3 regions of the Cohnella sp. GCM10012308 genome follow, and region 3 is predicted to be linked to each of the others. Evidence: riboswitches for the same ligand, from Rfam matches in the RefSeq annotation. Region 3 holds a riboswitch; each other region holds the start of a gene.
The links. A riboswitch is a leader RNA that binds a small molecule or an ion and turns the genes downstream of it on or off. The one in region 3 is predicted to bind cyclic di-AMP.
Positions count from the first base shown of each region.

Region 1: another riboswitch for cyclic di-AMP. It lies ahead of ACFOTD_RS20470 (resuscitation-promoting factor); the one in region 3 lies ahead of ACFOTD_RS05275 (hypothetical protein).
Region 2: another riboswitch for cyclic di-AMP. It lies ahead of ACFOTD_RS20985 (CAP domain-containing protein); the one in region 3 lies ahead of ACFOTD_RS05275 (hypothetical protein).

Region 1 is NZ_JBHRYU010000020.1:12,452-17,281, forward strand. It holds gene ACFOTD_RS20460 (HD domain-containing protein) at 1-93, shown strand, start outside; gene ACFOTD_RS20465 (TatD family hydrolase) at 135-932, shown strand; cyclic di-AMP (ydaO/yuaA leader) riboswitch at 1,087-1,299, shown strand; gene ACFOTD_RS20470 (resuscitation-promoting factor) at 1,611-2,762, shown strand; gene rnmV (ribonuclease M5) at 3,002-3,730, shown strand; gene rsmA (16S rRNA (adenine(1518)-N(6)/adenine(1519)-N(6))-dimethyltransferase RsmA) at 3,757-4,641, shown strand; gene yabG (sporulation peptidase YabG) at 4,743-4,830, shown strand, end outside.
Region 2 is NZ_JBHRYU010000021.1:104-4,933, reverse strand. It holds gene ligD (non-homologous end-joining DNA ligase) at 1-101, opposite strand, end outside; gene ACFOTD_RS20990 (hypothetical protein) at 340-567, shown strand; gene ACFOTD_RS20985 (CAP domain-containing protein) at 674-1,471, opposite strand; cyclic di-AMP (ydaO/yuaA leader) riboswitch at 1,482-1,609, opposite strand; gene ku (non-homologous end joining protein Ku) at 2,172-3,176, opposite strand; gene ACFOTD_RS20975 (hypothetical protein) at 3,314-3,499, shown strand; gene ACFOTD_RS20970 (H-type small acid-soluble spore protein) at 3,496-3,672, shown strand; gene ACFOTD_RS20965 (hypothetical protein) at 3,924-4,214, opposite strand; gene ACFOTD_RS20960 (CsbD family protein) at 4,551-4,751, shown strand.
Region 3 is NZ_JBHRYU010000002.1:481,459-486,288, forward strand. It holds gene kdpA (potassium-transporting ATPase subunit KdpA) at 1-802, opposite strand, end outside; gene kdpF (K(+)-transporting ATPase subunit F) at 846-962, opposite strand; gene ACFOTD_RS05275 (hypothetical protein) at 1,054-1,572, opposite strand; cyclic di-AMP (ydaO/yuaA leader) riboswitch at 1,575-1,738, opposite strand; gene ACFOTD_RS05280 (ATP-binding protein) at 2,111-3,691, shown strand; gene ACFOTD_RS05285 (response regulator) at 3,678-4,382, shown strand; gene ACFOTD_RS05290 (hypothetical protein) at 4,665-4,830, shown strand, end outside.

The DNA of each region.
Region 1 (4,830 bases), on a different contig from region 3:
ACCGGGAAGTATTACATCTACTATCCCGAAGACCTGGTGCTCCCGCACATCGATAGTCTGAAGCCCGAGATTCGCGAGCTGCTGGGATTATAGATCTTATACCAATTTAATCAGTCAAAGGAGACCTTCAAGACATGCTGTTCGATACGCACGCCCATCTGGACTCGCCGAAGTTTGACGACGATAGAGAAGAAGTGATCGCGCGCGCCAAGGAAGCGGGCGTCGGTACGATCGTCAATATCGGCTTCAACAGGGAGACGATCCCGACGACCCTTGCATTAGCCGAAAAGCACGACTTTATCTATGCGGCAGTAGGCTGGCATCCGACGGATGCCGTCGACATGAGAGTGGAGGAGGATCTGGCCTGGATCGAAGCGCTATGCAGTCATCCGAAAGTCGTAGCGATCGGCGAGATCGGACTCGACTATTATTGGGACACTTCGTCCAAGGACGTCCAGCAGCTCGTATTCCGCGAACAGATCAGGCTCGCGAAGCGGATCGGCAAGCCGATCGTCATTCACAATCGGGACGCTCATGAGGACGTCGTCCGTATTCTTCGCGAAGAAGGAGCAGCCGAGATCGGGGGTATCATGCACTGCTACTCCGGCAGCTGGGAGACGGCCAAGCAATGCCTGGACATGAACTTCTATATCTCCTTCGGAGGACCGGTCACCTTCAAAAACGCGCGCGTTCCCAAAGAGGTATTGGCCCGTGTCCCCCTGGACCGATTGTTGATCGAGACCGATGCTCCGTACCTTACCCCCCACCCCTATCGCGGCAAGCGAAACGAGTCTTCTTACGTGCAGTTTGTAGCTGATTCCGCCGCGGAAATCACAGGCCTTTCTAGGAAAAAAATAGAAGAAATTACGGATCGAAATGCACGTGTCTGTTTTCGACTCGAAGAAAAAGCGCCAACAAACGTAGAAAAATAAATATTTTCTAAGAAAAAACTAGCTTTTGCTCTCGAAATCCTAAAAATATGGCTTAAATTTGCCTTAAAACGCTGAAATTCGCTCTTTGCACGTTCTTTACACCTTTGGGGCGTGCGGGTTATTATCTAATCCAGAAGTCCGAATATGACATTCCTTTTCCAGTGCGCTTAATCTCCCAGCGGGGAGAGCGGGGGACCCGACGCGGACGATATCGGCGCTTGCCGATGTCCCAGCGGTCCGAGCAATCTTGGGGTGAGTAGCGAACGACGGGCGCCGTCCGGCTGACGGCAGACCGCTTGATCGCTTAGGGCAGACTCTCGACGCCCGAACCCGACAGCTAACCTCGCAAGCGTAGTAGAGAGAGGTAACCTCGTGCCGCCCCATCGTCCCTCGTCCAGTTGAGCGGAAGCCACGACCAGGCCCTCTGTCGCAGGCTTTTTTTGTGCCCGAATTTACACGTTCGGCGCCGATGGCCGCAAAGACCGCTCCACGGAAGCACCCACGGGATGAATGGCAGGCGCATGACATGCCTCCACAGCTGGGCAAGGCGGCGCAATTCGCTAGTGTGCAAGCCGCTCCACACTAAGCTTCCAGCGCCGTTATCACAAATGGATAGTCGCGTCAGACGAATATCATGTAAAACAGTCGACGGCGAGGCTATGAAGGAGGAACGAGAAAATGGGTGCAATCCCCCTTCAAGGGACCCATGATCCACGACCGACCGGCAAGCTTACCGCAGCGCGATGGTTGCATGAGCATCTGCGTTTGATTCTCTTGAGCGCAATCTTGTCCTTTGCTCTTACCATCTGTCTCATCATGCTGCTGCACGGCGCGTCCGCCAAGAGCGTGACCGTCGTGGACGGCGGGAAATCTACCGTCATCCAAACCCGCACTTCCGATGTCTCCGCCTTGCTTAAGGAGATTGGCATCACGGTCGGTCCAAACGATCGGTTGTCGGCAGCGCTCACGTCCTCGGTAGAGGAAGGCACGCGAGTCGTCATCGATCGGGCTATGAGCGTTCAGCTCGTCGCAGACGGGAAGAAAGAGACCAAATATACAACAGTCAAGACGGTGGGCGATCTGCTGCAGAACGAAGGCATCACGCTCTCCGCCGAAGACAAAGTCACGCCGGCGCTCACGTCGAAGATCGACGAGGGCCTGCAGGTGAAGGTCGTCCGCGTCACTCGCGAGGTCGTCACGACCGAGCATCCGATGGCGTACAAAGTCGTCAAGACAGCGGATCAGAACTTGCTGGTCGGCAAGACGAAGGTCGTGCAGACGGGCAAGCAAGGCTTGCTGGTGAAAAAGTTCGAGCGCGTCTACGAAGACGGCAAGCTCGTCAACGAACAGCTCATCTACAAATCGCTTGACCAGCCGATCGTGCAGCAAGTCGTAGCCGTCGGCGCGAAGAAAAAAGCGGCCGTCGTGTCGCTTGCCTACAACAAAGCCGCGGACGACGTTAAGACGCTCCAGCTGAACGGCAAATCCGTGAAGGTAAAGAGCGTTTTGTCCGGCGTCACCTTAACCGCGTATTCCGCGGGCCCGGCTTCGACGGGCAAGGACGTAGGCGACGTGGGCTACGGCATCACCGCTTCCGGCACTACGGTATCCGAGGGTCGTACGATCGCGGTCGATCCGGATGTCGTGCCTTTGGGCTGGTGGGTCTACATCGAGGGCATCGGCTTCCGCCGCGCGGAAGATACGGGCAGCGCGATCAAAGGCAAGAAGATCGACGTGTATTACGACAGCGAGCGGTATGCGAATAAGTTCGGCAAGAAACGCGGCAACACCGTGTACGTGATCGGACCGGTTAAGCCATCGGCCGCCTGAGCCGCCTGATAGGTTCTTAATTTTCATTACCCGCTATTATCGAATTTGTGTCTGTTTTATGTCGGAGCGGTCAATTTTTTTTGGCGGCGGCCTGGTCGGGTCGCTGCGTCCTGGGAAGGGGCCTGTGCCTCTTCCCTTTGTCATTTTCGGGATGTGGGCTATAATAGGGCATACGAAGCGATGCGAACGGACTGAACGGGAAGAACGATGGGAACGAACGGCAACGACAACGAACGGTAGTGAGAACGAACGGGGTGGACGGCATCAGCCTGGCTAGAATAGCGGAGATCATCGTCGTTGAAGGCAAGGAGGATACAGTGGCGATCCGAAGGGCCGTCGACGCGGATACGATTGAGACGGGCGGTTCGGCGATCGACGAAAAGGTGCTGCGACGCATCGAGCTGGCCCGCGAGCGGCGGGGCGTCATAATCTTCACGGATCCGGACGTCCCGGGCGAGAAAATACGCAAGATTATCGAGGCGAGGGTGCCGGGATGCAGCCACGCGTTCTTAGCGAAGGCCGATGCGCGCGGCAAGGACGGCATCGGCGTCGAGCACGCGAGCCCGGAGGCGATACGCGCGGCGCTTGGCCGCGTGCGGGCATCGGCAGGGGGCGGCGCCGCTTCCGGCGCGGACGGAGCGATAGCGGCGCAGCGAGGCGCCGGGGCTCCACCAGCGGCGTCTGCGTCCGGGGCGGCGCTGTCCGGCGCTGATGCGGCAGGAGCGGACCGGACAGCGATGGCAGGCGCGGGAGCCGGCGAGTCTGGGATCGACTGGCCGGATCTGATCGATGCGGGGCTGATCGTGCATCCGGCCGCCGCGAGCCGCAGGGAGCGGATGGGCGAGCTGCTAGGCATCGGCTATGCCAACGGCAAGCAGTTCTATAAGCGGCTCGGGATGTTTCGCATTACGCGGACGGAGTTCGCGGAGGCGCTCAAGCAGCTGACGAGAGAGGGAGTAGGCGAATGACGAAGCATGCGGGAGGCGTAGGCGGCATGGCGGGCGCCATGGACATCGCGACGCCGACGCGGACCAAGGATATTATCCGCAAGCACGGCTTTACCTTCAAGAAAAGCCTGGGTCAGAACTTTCTGATCGACAAAAATATATTGGACAAGATCGTGGATGCTGCGGCGCTCAACAAAGAAAAAGGCGCGCTGGAGATCGGCCCGGGCATCGGCGCGTTGACGGAGCGGCTCGCACAGGAAGCTGGCAAGGTCGCCGCAGTCGAGATCGACAATCGGCTGATCCCGATTCTCCAAGAGGTACTCTCGCCCTATCCGCATGTATCCGTCGTGCACGGAGACGTGCTGAAGACCGACCTGGCGAAGCTGTGGTCGGAGCGTTTCGCCGGCTGCAACGAGGTCAGCGTGGTCGCGAACCTGCCGTATTACGTGACGACGCCGATCGTCATGACGCTGCTGGAGCAGAAGCTGCCGCTCGACCGGATCGTCGTCATGGTCCAGAAGGAAGTGGCCGAGCGGATGGCGGCCAAGCCCGGCGGCAAGGACTACGGCACCCTCAGCATAGCCGTCCAATACTATTGCGTACCGGATATCGTCTGCGTGGTGCCGTCCGGCGCCTTCATTCCTGCGCCGAACGTCGACTCGGCCGTCATCCGGCTGACGAGGCGCGAGGCGCCGCCGGTCGACGTATCCGACGAGGCGCGATTCTTTCGCGTCGTGCACGCGGCCTTCACGCAGCGTCGCAAGACGCTGCACAACAACCTGGCTGCGCTCGTCGGCAAAGAGCGCAAGGCCGAGCTCGCCGGCCTGCTCGAGGCAAGCGGCGTGAAGCCGGAGCGACGCGGCGAGACGCTGTCGCTTCAGGAGTTCGCGACGCTGGCCGAAGCGTTGGCTGCCGCCGGCATGATCGAATAGAACCGAGGGTCCCTGTCTTGTCGAGGGGGACCCTCGCTTACGTTAATGCGTGCACCATTGGGCGCCCCTCTCCATAGGATAGACGAAGAGGTGATACGCCCATGAAGCTAGGGGACTTGGTCGTCCGCAAATCGTACGGCGGCGATGTATTGTTCCGGATCGCGGCCCTGCTGCAGAACACGGCGGTGT
Region 2 (4,830 bases), on a different contig from region 3:
TCGATGCCCATGTCGGGCCATAGCAGTTTGTCGGGATGAGAGACGAGCAGCTCGCGGTCGCCGAGCCGCAGCGTGACCGGGGACATCGTGGCCGGTGCCATAGCGCGTTCCTCCGTTCTGAAGCCGCCTCTTCGACGAGAGGCGTTGTCTTTCTAGTGTAGCCGCTAATCGGTTGCCCCATTCCCTTGACGAACTTCCGACAGGCGCCTTGGCGCCGCGATTTCCCGGGGCAGCGGTCGTCGGCGCCCAAGTTGCGGCAACTCGGGCGATTTCCGCACTTTTGCCTCCGGACCCTCATACAACAATAAAGAAAGCGCTTGGGGAGGGATCGCTACGGAGATGCCGCTGCAGCACGCCGGCGCGCTGCTATCGCTCGTTTTGGTGTTTTGGACGGGGTCCTCGCTGTTCGCCGTACTCCATCCCGGAACCGTAATCGCGCTGGCCCGCGGCGGTCGCGACCATCGGACCGGGGAGCCGGGGCCGGCATCCGAAAGGCGAATACGGCTGCAGGGCGGCTTGATGAGCTTGGCTGGCCTGCTCTTGCTGGTGCTGCCGATGCTGATGTAGCTTGGCTGCCGAAGTTGGCTGCGCAAGCAAAAAAAAAGGATGCCTGCCGCAGTCAACTGCATGACTGCGGCAGGCATCTTTTTTTTATAGACGGATAGGAGACGGATCAGCCCGTGAACTCTTGCACCCATTCTCCGTTATAGTAGGCGACGCCGATCGACTTGAAGTTCGCGTTCAAGATGTTCGCCTTGTGGCCCGCGCTGTTCATCCACGCGTTCATGACCTCGGTCGGCGACTGTTGGCCCATCGCGATATTTTCGCCGGCATAGCTGTAAGTCACGCCGAATTGCTTCATCATATCGAACGGCGAGCCGTACGTCGGGGACGTATGGTCGAAGTAATTGTTGTTGTACATATCCTTCGCTTTCGCGTCTGCGACCGTAGTCAGCTTGGCGTCGGTTTTCAGCGCGGACAGGCCGGCTTTGGCGCGTTCCTGGTTGACCAGATCGACGACTTGAGCGGCGAACCCGGATTTCTGAGTGCTCGTGCCGGAGCCCGTGGAGCCGCTGCCGTTGTTGGAACCTGCCGGTACGGAAGGCGTTGTCGTCGGCGCCGGCGTAGCGGTAGGAGCGGGTGTTGCGGTAGGTGCCGGCGTTGTCGTCGGCTCAGGCGTAGCCGCAGGGGCCGTCGTCGGCTTGGCCGGTGCGGCAGGCGTGGTCGTCGTCACCGGCGTCGATGGCGTCAGACCGCCAAGCGAGCCGCCGTTCAGCTGCGACAGCAACGATTGCCAGTCGAACGAACCGAGATATTGCTGAAGCTGCGATGCGTCGAACTTATATGTGTAAGTCTTGGTCGTCTGGGAGCCCGCAGTCGTCGCGGCATTCGCGGAAGCGCCGAACGGAACGGCGAGCGACAACAGAAGTGCGCCGGATACAGCCAGTTGACCGATACGATTGTTCTTCATATATGAAAATTCCTCCTTAGAATGTAAGCCTGCGAGGTTAGCTGACGGGTTAGGTCGGAGATCGCCCTGCCGCGGCTGCGGCTTCACCCCGTATACTTGGTTCCCCCGTGCCCTGGTGGGCTTCGGCTCGGATGTCTCACATTCTATCAGCGGAATCTCGCTAGTTCACGGCATAAATATTACCACGGTCCATATGCTGGGAATTATGAATGCGGCCGCTCCTTGTCCCGCGCGGAGTTCGTTAGGGCCGGCCGTTGCTTCTTAGAATATTCTCATCGTTTTAACGAACGAGTTAGAGCGGTCTATAAAGATAGCATCGCAATGGTGTTATCAAGACGGAGAAGCTCTTCATGGAGCTTCTTTTGCTCGGTAGGAGGCGTGGTTCGGGCATGTAACGCTACATGGAGCTTCTTTGTCACGGTAGAAGGTGCGAATCGGCAATGTAGTTCTACATGGAGCTTCTTTGTCTCGATCGATGGTTGTAGTTCGACTATGTGTCTCTAGCTCTGCCTTGCCTACATCTGCTCATGCAAACAGTCATCGACAAAAAAAGCAAACCGGGATGAAGCAGGAATTGACTCTGCTTCGTCCGGTTTGCTTTTTGTGCATCATTAGGTGCGGTGCGTGTCGACTGTCAGTAGTCGCAACACCGTCAACGCTTTTAATACGTTGCTTAAACGTAGGCGCAAGCAGCGGAGGATTAGGACTGCGGCTCGCTGGCCTTGCGCCTGCGCGAGGGCGCAGCCTTGGGGCTTGCGCTGCCGGCTTCCTCGCCGCCGGCTGCGGCCGCCCCCGGCACCGCCGGCTTTGCGCGCGTGCGCTTCGGCTTGTCGGCCGCAGGCGCCGCATCCGCTTCGCCCGTATCGCCTCGAATCGCCGACTTGCGACTGGCGCTTCGGCTGACCGCAGCGCCGGCGGCGGGCGCGTCGCCGGTCTTGACGGCGGCAAGGCTGGCCTGCAGCGCGGACATCAGGTCGATGACGTTGGTCCGCTCCGCCGCCGGCGCGGTGACCACGTCGACGCCTTGCCCGGCGACCTTGCGGTTGATGGCGTCCAGCATCGCCGTCCGGTAATCGTCCGTGTATTTGGCCGCGTCGAACGGGGCGGACAGCTGCTCGATCAGCAGCTTGGCCATGTCCAGCTCGCGGTCGTTGACGTTCTGGATCTGCGGGAGGCCGGGCACGCCGGAGATCGCGCGAATCTCGTCCGGATAGAACATCGTCTCCATACAGATGCAATTGTCAACGCAGCGAATGGCGGCGAGGCTGCTCTTGCTGCGGATCGCGATTTTCGCGATGCCGATTCGGCCGGATTGCCGCATCGCTTCGAGCAGCAGGCCGTATGCGCCGGCGCCGGCCTGATCGGGCGATAAATAGTACGTTTTTTGATAGAACATCGGGTCGATCTCTTCAAGCGCGACAAAATCGAGAATTTGAATCGTCCGCGTATTTTCCGGCTTGATGGCTTCGAGTTCCTCTTCGTCGAACAGGACAAACCGTCCCTTTTCATACTCGTAGCCCTTGGTGATTTCCTCCCACTCCACCGCTCGTTCGCAATGCGGGCAGCTTTTGGCGTAGGAGATCGGCGTTCCGCAAGCTTTGTGAATTTGCCGCAGATGTACGTCCTTGTCCTCCGTTGCCGTGAACATCTTCACCGGCACGTGCACGAGCCCAAAGCTGATGGCGCCTTTCCATACCGTATGCATGACGTTTAGCCCTCCTCATAATCCCTTATACCTTTAGGATTCCCATCGCTGTATGGAGTTCATACCGTCTGGGCATCCTTTACCGGACGATCTTTCATTTTCGAAACGAAGAACCTGGGGCGAAAGGAGCGGCGTTCATGAGCGAAGAGAATGCAGCGGACGGCCGGGACCACATCCACGAAGGCCGCCTGAACTACGACATGGACATCGATCGGATGGTCAACGAGGGACTCGGCGGCGGCCAGGTAACCTTTGACAACGGGCTTATCGAAGAGACGACGACCGATACGATGCGGGAAAAAGAGGGGGACGATCCGTCATGAACACGCAGCGGGCCAAGCAAATTTTCGACTCGAAGGACACGATTGCCGTCAAGCTGGAAGGAAAGTCGGTTTGGATCGAAGAGGTGGACGAAGCGAACGGCATGGCGACGGTACAAGTCGGACAAAAGCCTACCGACGTCCAGACGGTCGCTGTCGACCGGTTGTCGGAGTAGCGCGGGCTGGGTTAAAATAGCGGCGTGATCCCGCGAAGAGACGCTGTACAGCGTCTCTTCGCCATGGTTAGCGGCAAAGTCCCGCAATGTGACGCTGCGCGGCGTCTCTTTGCCACGATTGGCGGCGAAGTCCCGCAATTTGACGCTGTACGGCGTCTCTTTGCCACGGTCGCGCCGAGGTCCCTCCAAGAGACGCTGTACAGCGTCTCTTCGCCGTGTGTGGTGGCGAGAAGCCGCTAATTCCTAATCCCCTATGTCAGCTGATCTACTAGAAGCTCCGCGCCATACTCCGCCGGATAGGTCACGACTTGAACGACTGCGGACCGCCGCTCCGCGACCGACTGCACGAACGCTGCAAGCGGCCCGGGGTTGAGGATGCGTCCGTCCGCTTCGACGACGGCACCCCGCGACAGTGCTGCGCCTCGCGACCAATCGGTGTCGACGGCTCTCGCGCATGCCGTAGATATGATTGCAAGTATCAGTGCAGCGACAATGAAGCAGCTCCGAGAAAACCACTGAAATACTCGCTCAGTAGGCACCATCGCGTTTTTCTCCTTTTACAAATCCATAATTGGATATTGCTTGCAAGTGAGACGCGACATGTTTCCAAAAGGTTGCTTATCCCCGGCTGAAAACGCGTATAGGCCGCATATGTAAAGGAAGAAAGGAATAGGTATGAGGATGCGCTTCGCCGCGACGACTCAAGCTCGGAATCGGCGACGCCGCTTTGCGACGGGAGTGGGCGCGGGCAGACGCCGGATAGGAGATTAGCGGCGATCAAAAAATCGCCGCTATGCACCCGTCCGATGTTTGGAAACGCTGTCTCCCGGGTAAAGTTCCGTATATCCAACTCATGCAAGAGAAGGGAGAGTATTCATATGGATCGGCATACGGAAGGCTGGAGCGACAAAATCAAAGGTGCTGTCAACCAGGCGAAGGGCGAGGCCAAGGACCAATGGGGCAACCTCACCGACGATCCGGGTCTCCAGGCAAGGGGCAAGTGGGATAAAGCCAAGGGCAAGGTCCAAGAGGAGATCGGCGAGTGGAAGGAAAACACCAAGTCGCGAACCGACCACTGATGCGCTCCTCCTTATATAGGGTTCTGCAGGGCGCTTGCGCCGGCGGGACGCAAAGGGGGCTGTCCCAAAAGGGTCATGA
Region 3 (4,830 bases):
AAGGCAGCGAGGCAGGCAGCGCCCACATCGACAGAATCTCGATCACGTTGGTCAGCGCGCTTGGATTCTCGAACGGATGCGCGGAGTTTGCGCCGAAAAAGCCGCCGCCGTTCGTGCCCAGATGCTTGATCGCCTCCAGCGAGGCGACCGGCCCGATCGCAATCTGCTGCGAGGCGCCCTGCAGCGTCGTTACCGACAGCGTCGGGTCCAACGTCTGCGGCACTTGCAACGCCACCAATACGAGCGTGACGAGGATGGCAAGCGGGAAAAAAATCCGGGTGTGCGATTTGACGAAGTCCTCGAAGAAGTTGCCCAGCGTCCTGCCTTTGCTCGTAATGCCTCTGACGAACGCCACCGCCACCGAGAACCCGGTCGCCGCGGACGTGAACATCATCATCATGATGACCGCCATCTGCGAAAAGTAGCTTAAGCCCGTCTCGCCGCTGTAATGCTGCAGGTTCGTATTCGTAATGAAGCTGATGACCGTATTGAGGACCAGCGTCGGCTCCATGTCGCCGATGCCGTTCGGATTGAAAGGCAGTCCGCTCTGTATCCGCAGCAGGATGTAGCTGACCGCCACGAGCACGAAGTTGGTCGCAACGAAGCTGATCGCGTACCGCTTCCAGCTCATCCCCGGGCGGACTTTAAGTCCGACGATCGCAAAGATCGGCTTCTCTGCCCAGCCGAACAGTCTGTCGGTCCGATTGGGGGCATTGGAGAAGACGTGGAAAACGTAATTTCCGAGCGGCTTGGCGATCAGCACGAGAATGCCGATAACGATGACGATTTGCAAGAGATCCATGGCCTTTCCTCCTTGGGCTAAAGCGACTCAAATAAGCGTATCGTTAAAATTTCTCCGGGTGCAGCAAGGCGTACACCAGGTAGATCAGCAGCAGGCCGGTGAAAATCAGCACGATCGTCATGCGCGCTCGCCTCCCGCATCGTCGATCGATTTGTCGCACCAGATTACGAATCCGGCAACAAGCGCAAAGGCGGCGAGTAACGTCAAAGTCATCCAAATATCGAGCAAGGTCATACACTCCTTTTTGAAAATCACTCAAGCAGACGGCTGAGCAAAAATCCGACTTCCCCGGTTTGCGTGCGCACCACGTAGGTCGCGCCCAGCTTTTTGTAAATGACTTCCGGATGCCTGGCATGCGTAACGACAGTAATCGCAAGACACGAGCACCCGGCCGCCCATTGCAAATACCGGCAGGTCAGCGGCAGACTGGCTTCAAAAATGAACACCCGGCCGATCGGAAATGCGGGCGCGGCGGCGTTATCTTTTATAGAGGAAGTATTTACATGCACAACTTCGCTTACTCCGATCTTCCTCAACGCTTTTTCTTCTCTGACGTTGTTCGCGAGCGCGGCCACAGGCAGCTTTTTGTACAGCGCCTGGCGAATGAAGTCTCTCCCCGCCGCATGCGACGCAGCCACCAAGATACGACGTTGTTCCATAAGCTCCCCCTCCGAATGTAGGAAGAAGGCAACAAAAAAGAAGCCCGGCAAAGGAGGAACCTTTCCCGCGGCTTCCTGATCAAGACCGTCGTCTTGGATCGCGCGCGACAAGTGTTGCCTCTCCGATACGCTTGCGAGGTTAGCTGTCGGATTCGGGCGCGAGAGCCGCCCTACGCCGGGCACCGTCATGTGCCAGGCGATTCACCCCGTGGAGCCGATGATGGCTCCGATTGGTTCCCCCGTTCCTGCTCGTTCCAGGATTCAGCGTTTAACGATTTTGTTCATGCCTTTCGTTCAAGCGATTTGTCATGACTTTTGTTCAAACAGTCTCTTAATCCCTTCCTTCATCGAACTGTCTGGCCGGCGCCAATTTGCTTGCAAGGCATCGTTCTGCACGTATCTTAAGCCCGGCTTGCAACGCTGTAAAGGAACCCAACTAGGGTATAGGCCGATATTCAATAAAATCCGTTCATTTTGGAAATAAATTAAGTTCCATACTTCCGTTTACTCTCGAATACTTAATATTATTAAGATTATGAGTGATTTTTATAGTATTTTTACACCCTTTTACGGTTTATTTTCTCCGCTTTTTACAGTAATCTTAAGGAAATCGAGACCGAAAATACGAGCGGGCGGGAAGTGGAAGTTGTTGCGGAACCTGCAAGCTTTATGGGCATCTTGGCGGCCTTATGCAAGCATCACCCTCCTGGTCGCGCTCATGACGGTCGTCATGCATCTGCTCGGCCTTGCGTTCGATCTGGTGAATATTGCGCTGATCTATTTATTCCCGATCCTCGTCAGCGCGGTCTGGTGGGGCCTTCGCCCCGCGGTCTACGCGGCCGTACTCGCGATCGTCGCGCTGGATTTCTTTTTTGTTCCGCCGACGCTCAGCTTCTCGGTCGCGGACTTGCGTTACGTGGTTTCGTTCGTCGTTTATGTGGCCGTCGCCGCCCTCACCGCCAGCCTGGCCTCCAGGCTCAAGCAGCAGTTGCTCTATTCCAAGCAAAGAGAGGCGCAGACGACGGCGCTATACACGCTGAGCAGGCAGATGAACGCGATCACTGACGTGAATGTGCTGCTCGATAACGTCTCGCTTCAAGCGGCGCGATCGATGGGCAGCGAGATCGCCATTTATATGCCGGACGCCAAGGGCAATCTGGCGCTGAGCCACCGCTCCGCCGCGGATAGCGATTGGGGACGAGGCGAAGCGGAAAAAGCGACCGCCAAACTGGCCTTCGATCACGGCGAAGCGGTCGGCTATGGCTCGAGTACGCTGCGGGACGCGCCCGGCTGTTATTTGCCGCTGCGGACCGAGGACCGCGTATACGGCGTGCTCGCGCTTAATCTGAAGGAACGGAAAAACCTCTTTACCGCAGGGCAGCGGCAAATGCTCGAGGCGCTTGGCGGACTGGCCGCCAGCGCCGTCGCCCGCGCGAAGCTGGCCGAGGAGGCCAAGATCGCGCATCTGACGGCGGAATCCGAGCGTCTGCGCACGGCGATCCTGGACTCCGTCTCTCATGAGCTGCGGACGCCGCTTGCGGCGATCATCGGCTCCGCCACCGTGCTGGCGTCGGATGACGAACTGTTTACCTCCGAGGACCGCAAGGAGCTGTCGATCAATATTCGCGACGGCGCGCTGCGGATGAACAGGTTGGTTAAAAATTTGCTCAGCATGGTGCAGTTGGAGAGCGGCATGCTGCGTCTGCGGAAAAACTGGTGCGACGTGGAGGATCTGATCGGAGTGACGCTGTCTCAAGTGCAGGATTACAAGGAGCATCGCAAGCTGCGGGTACGGCTGCCCGATGAAGTCCCCCTTGTGTCTGGCGACGAGGTGCTGCTGGAGCAGATGCTGGCGAACGTCGTCGGCAATGCGATCAAGTACAGCCCGGACTACAGCGAGATCGACATTGAGGTATCGTTCGACCCGGACACGCTGGTCATTGCCGTGGCCGATCAGGGAACCGGACTTGCGGAGGAGGAATACGCGCGGATATTCGATAAGTTTTATCGCGCCGATGCCACGAGGCAAGTGACGGGCACGGGATTAGGGCTCGCGATTTGCAAAGGAATCGCGGAGCTGCACGGCGGTACGATCTCGGGAAGGCGCAACGAGCCGCAAGGCACGGTCATGACGATCGCGCTTCCGCTGAACACGCCGGATCAGCAGCAGAGCGGCAAGATCGATGAAAGGCATAGAGAACAGAGGACGGAGAACGATGGCGATGAATGAGCAAGGCGCACGGATCTTGATCGTGGACGACGAGCCTCAAATTCGCAAGCTGCTTCGCGTGACTTTGCAGGCTTATCGGTTCGTCATGCACGAAGCGGCGACAGGCGAGGAAGGACTGCAGCAGGCAGCACTCGTGCGGCCGGATTTGATCCTGCTCGACCTCGGGCTGCCGGATCTGTCCGGCCTGGAGGTGCTGAGCCGCATCCGGGAATGGTCGCTGGCGCCGATCATCGTCCTGACGGCCAGGGATCGGGAGGAAGACAAGATCGTGGCGCTAGACGGTGGCGCGGACGATTACGTGACCAAGCCGTTCAGCATGGGCGAGCTCGTCGCCCGCATCCGGGTGGCGCTGCGGCATGCGGCGGCCCACTCGGTTAACGAGCCGGTCCTGACGTTCGGCGCGCTGACCATCGATCTGATTCATCGCGTCGTCGAATTGAACGGAGAGCGGGTCAAGCTGACGCCGACCGAGTACGACCTGCTCAAGCTGCTGGCCGTGAGCGCCGGCAAAGTCGTCACCCAGCGTCAGCTGCTGCAGCAGGTGTGGGGCGATCAGCACGGCGAGTCCGACAGCCACTACCTGCGGGTGTATATCGGCCACCTGCGCAAAAAGCTGGAGACCGATTCGACGCAGCCTCAGTTTATATTGACGGAGCCTGGCGTCGGCTATCGGTTTCGTTCGCGGGACTGATATCGGATTTGACTCGCGGGGCTGACTTGCGGGAATGACTTGCGGGATTGACTTACGGGATTGACTTGCGGGATTAACTTCGGGAGTTGACCGAACAAATGCAAATGCAAGAGACGACGAGATTTATCGCAAAAAGAGTCGTTTTTCGAGCCTAGTTTTACTGCGGCCGAAAAATTTGCCTTTATGAAGAGCCTATCCGCCATCGCTGCATTTTACAGATCGCGAGGATCGGCCTATCATAAATGGCAAGCCGTCGCGGCTCGAAGGGAGAGATACCGTATCATGCAAGTGCAAGCCATCGAACCGCCGGCCGCTCCGGCAAGACCCCCGCAAGTCGTTCAGATCAGAAAGCTGGAACTCTTCATCGTGCCTCTCGCCGAAAATGAGCGTGTCTGCTTCGAAGTTCATTTACTTTTATCCACGAATACCGGGCCGCTTACGAGCGAAT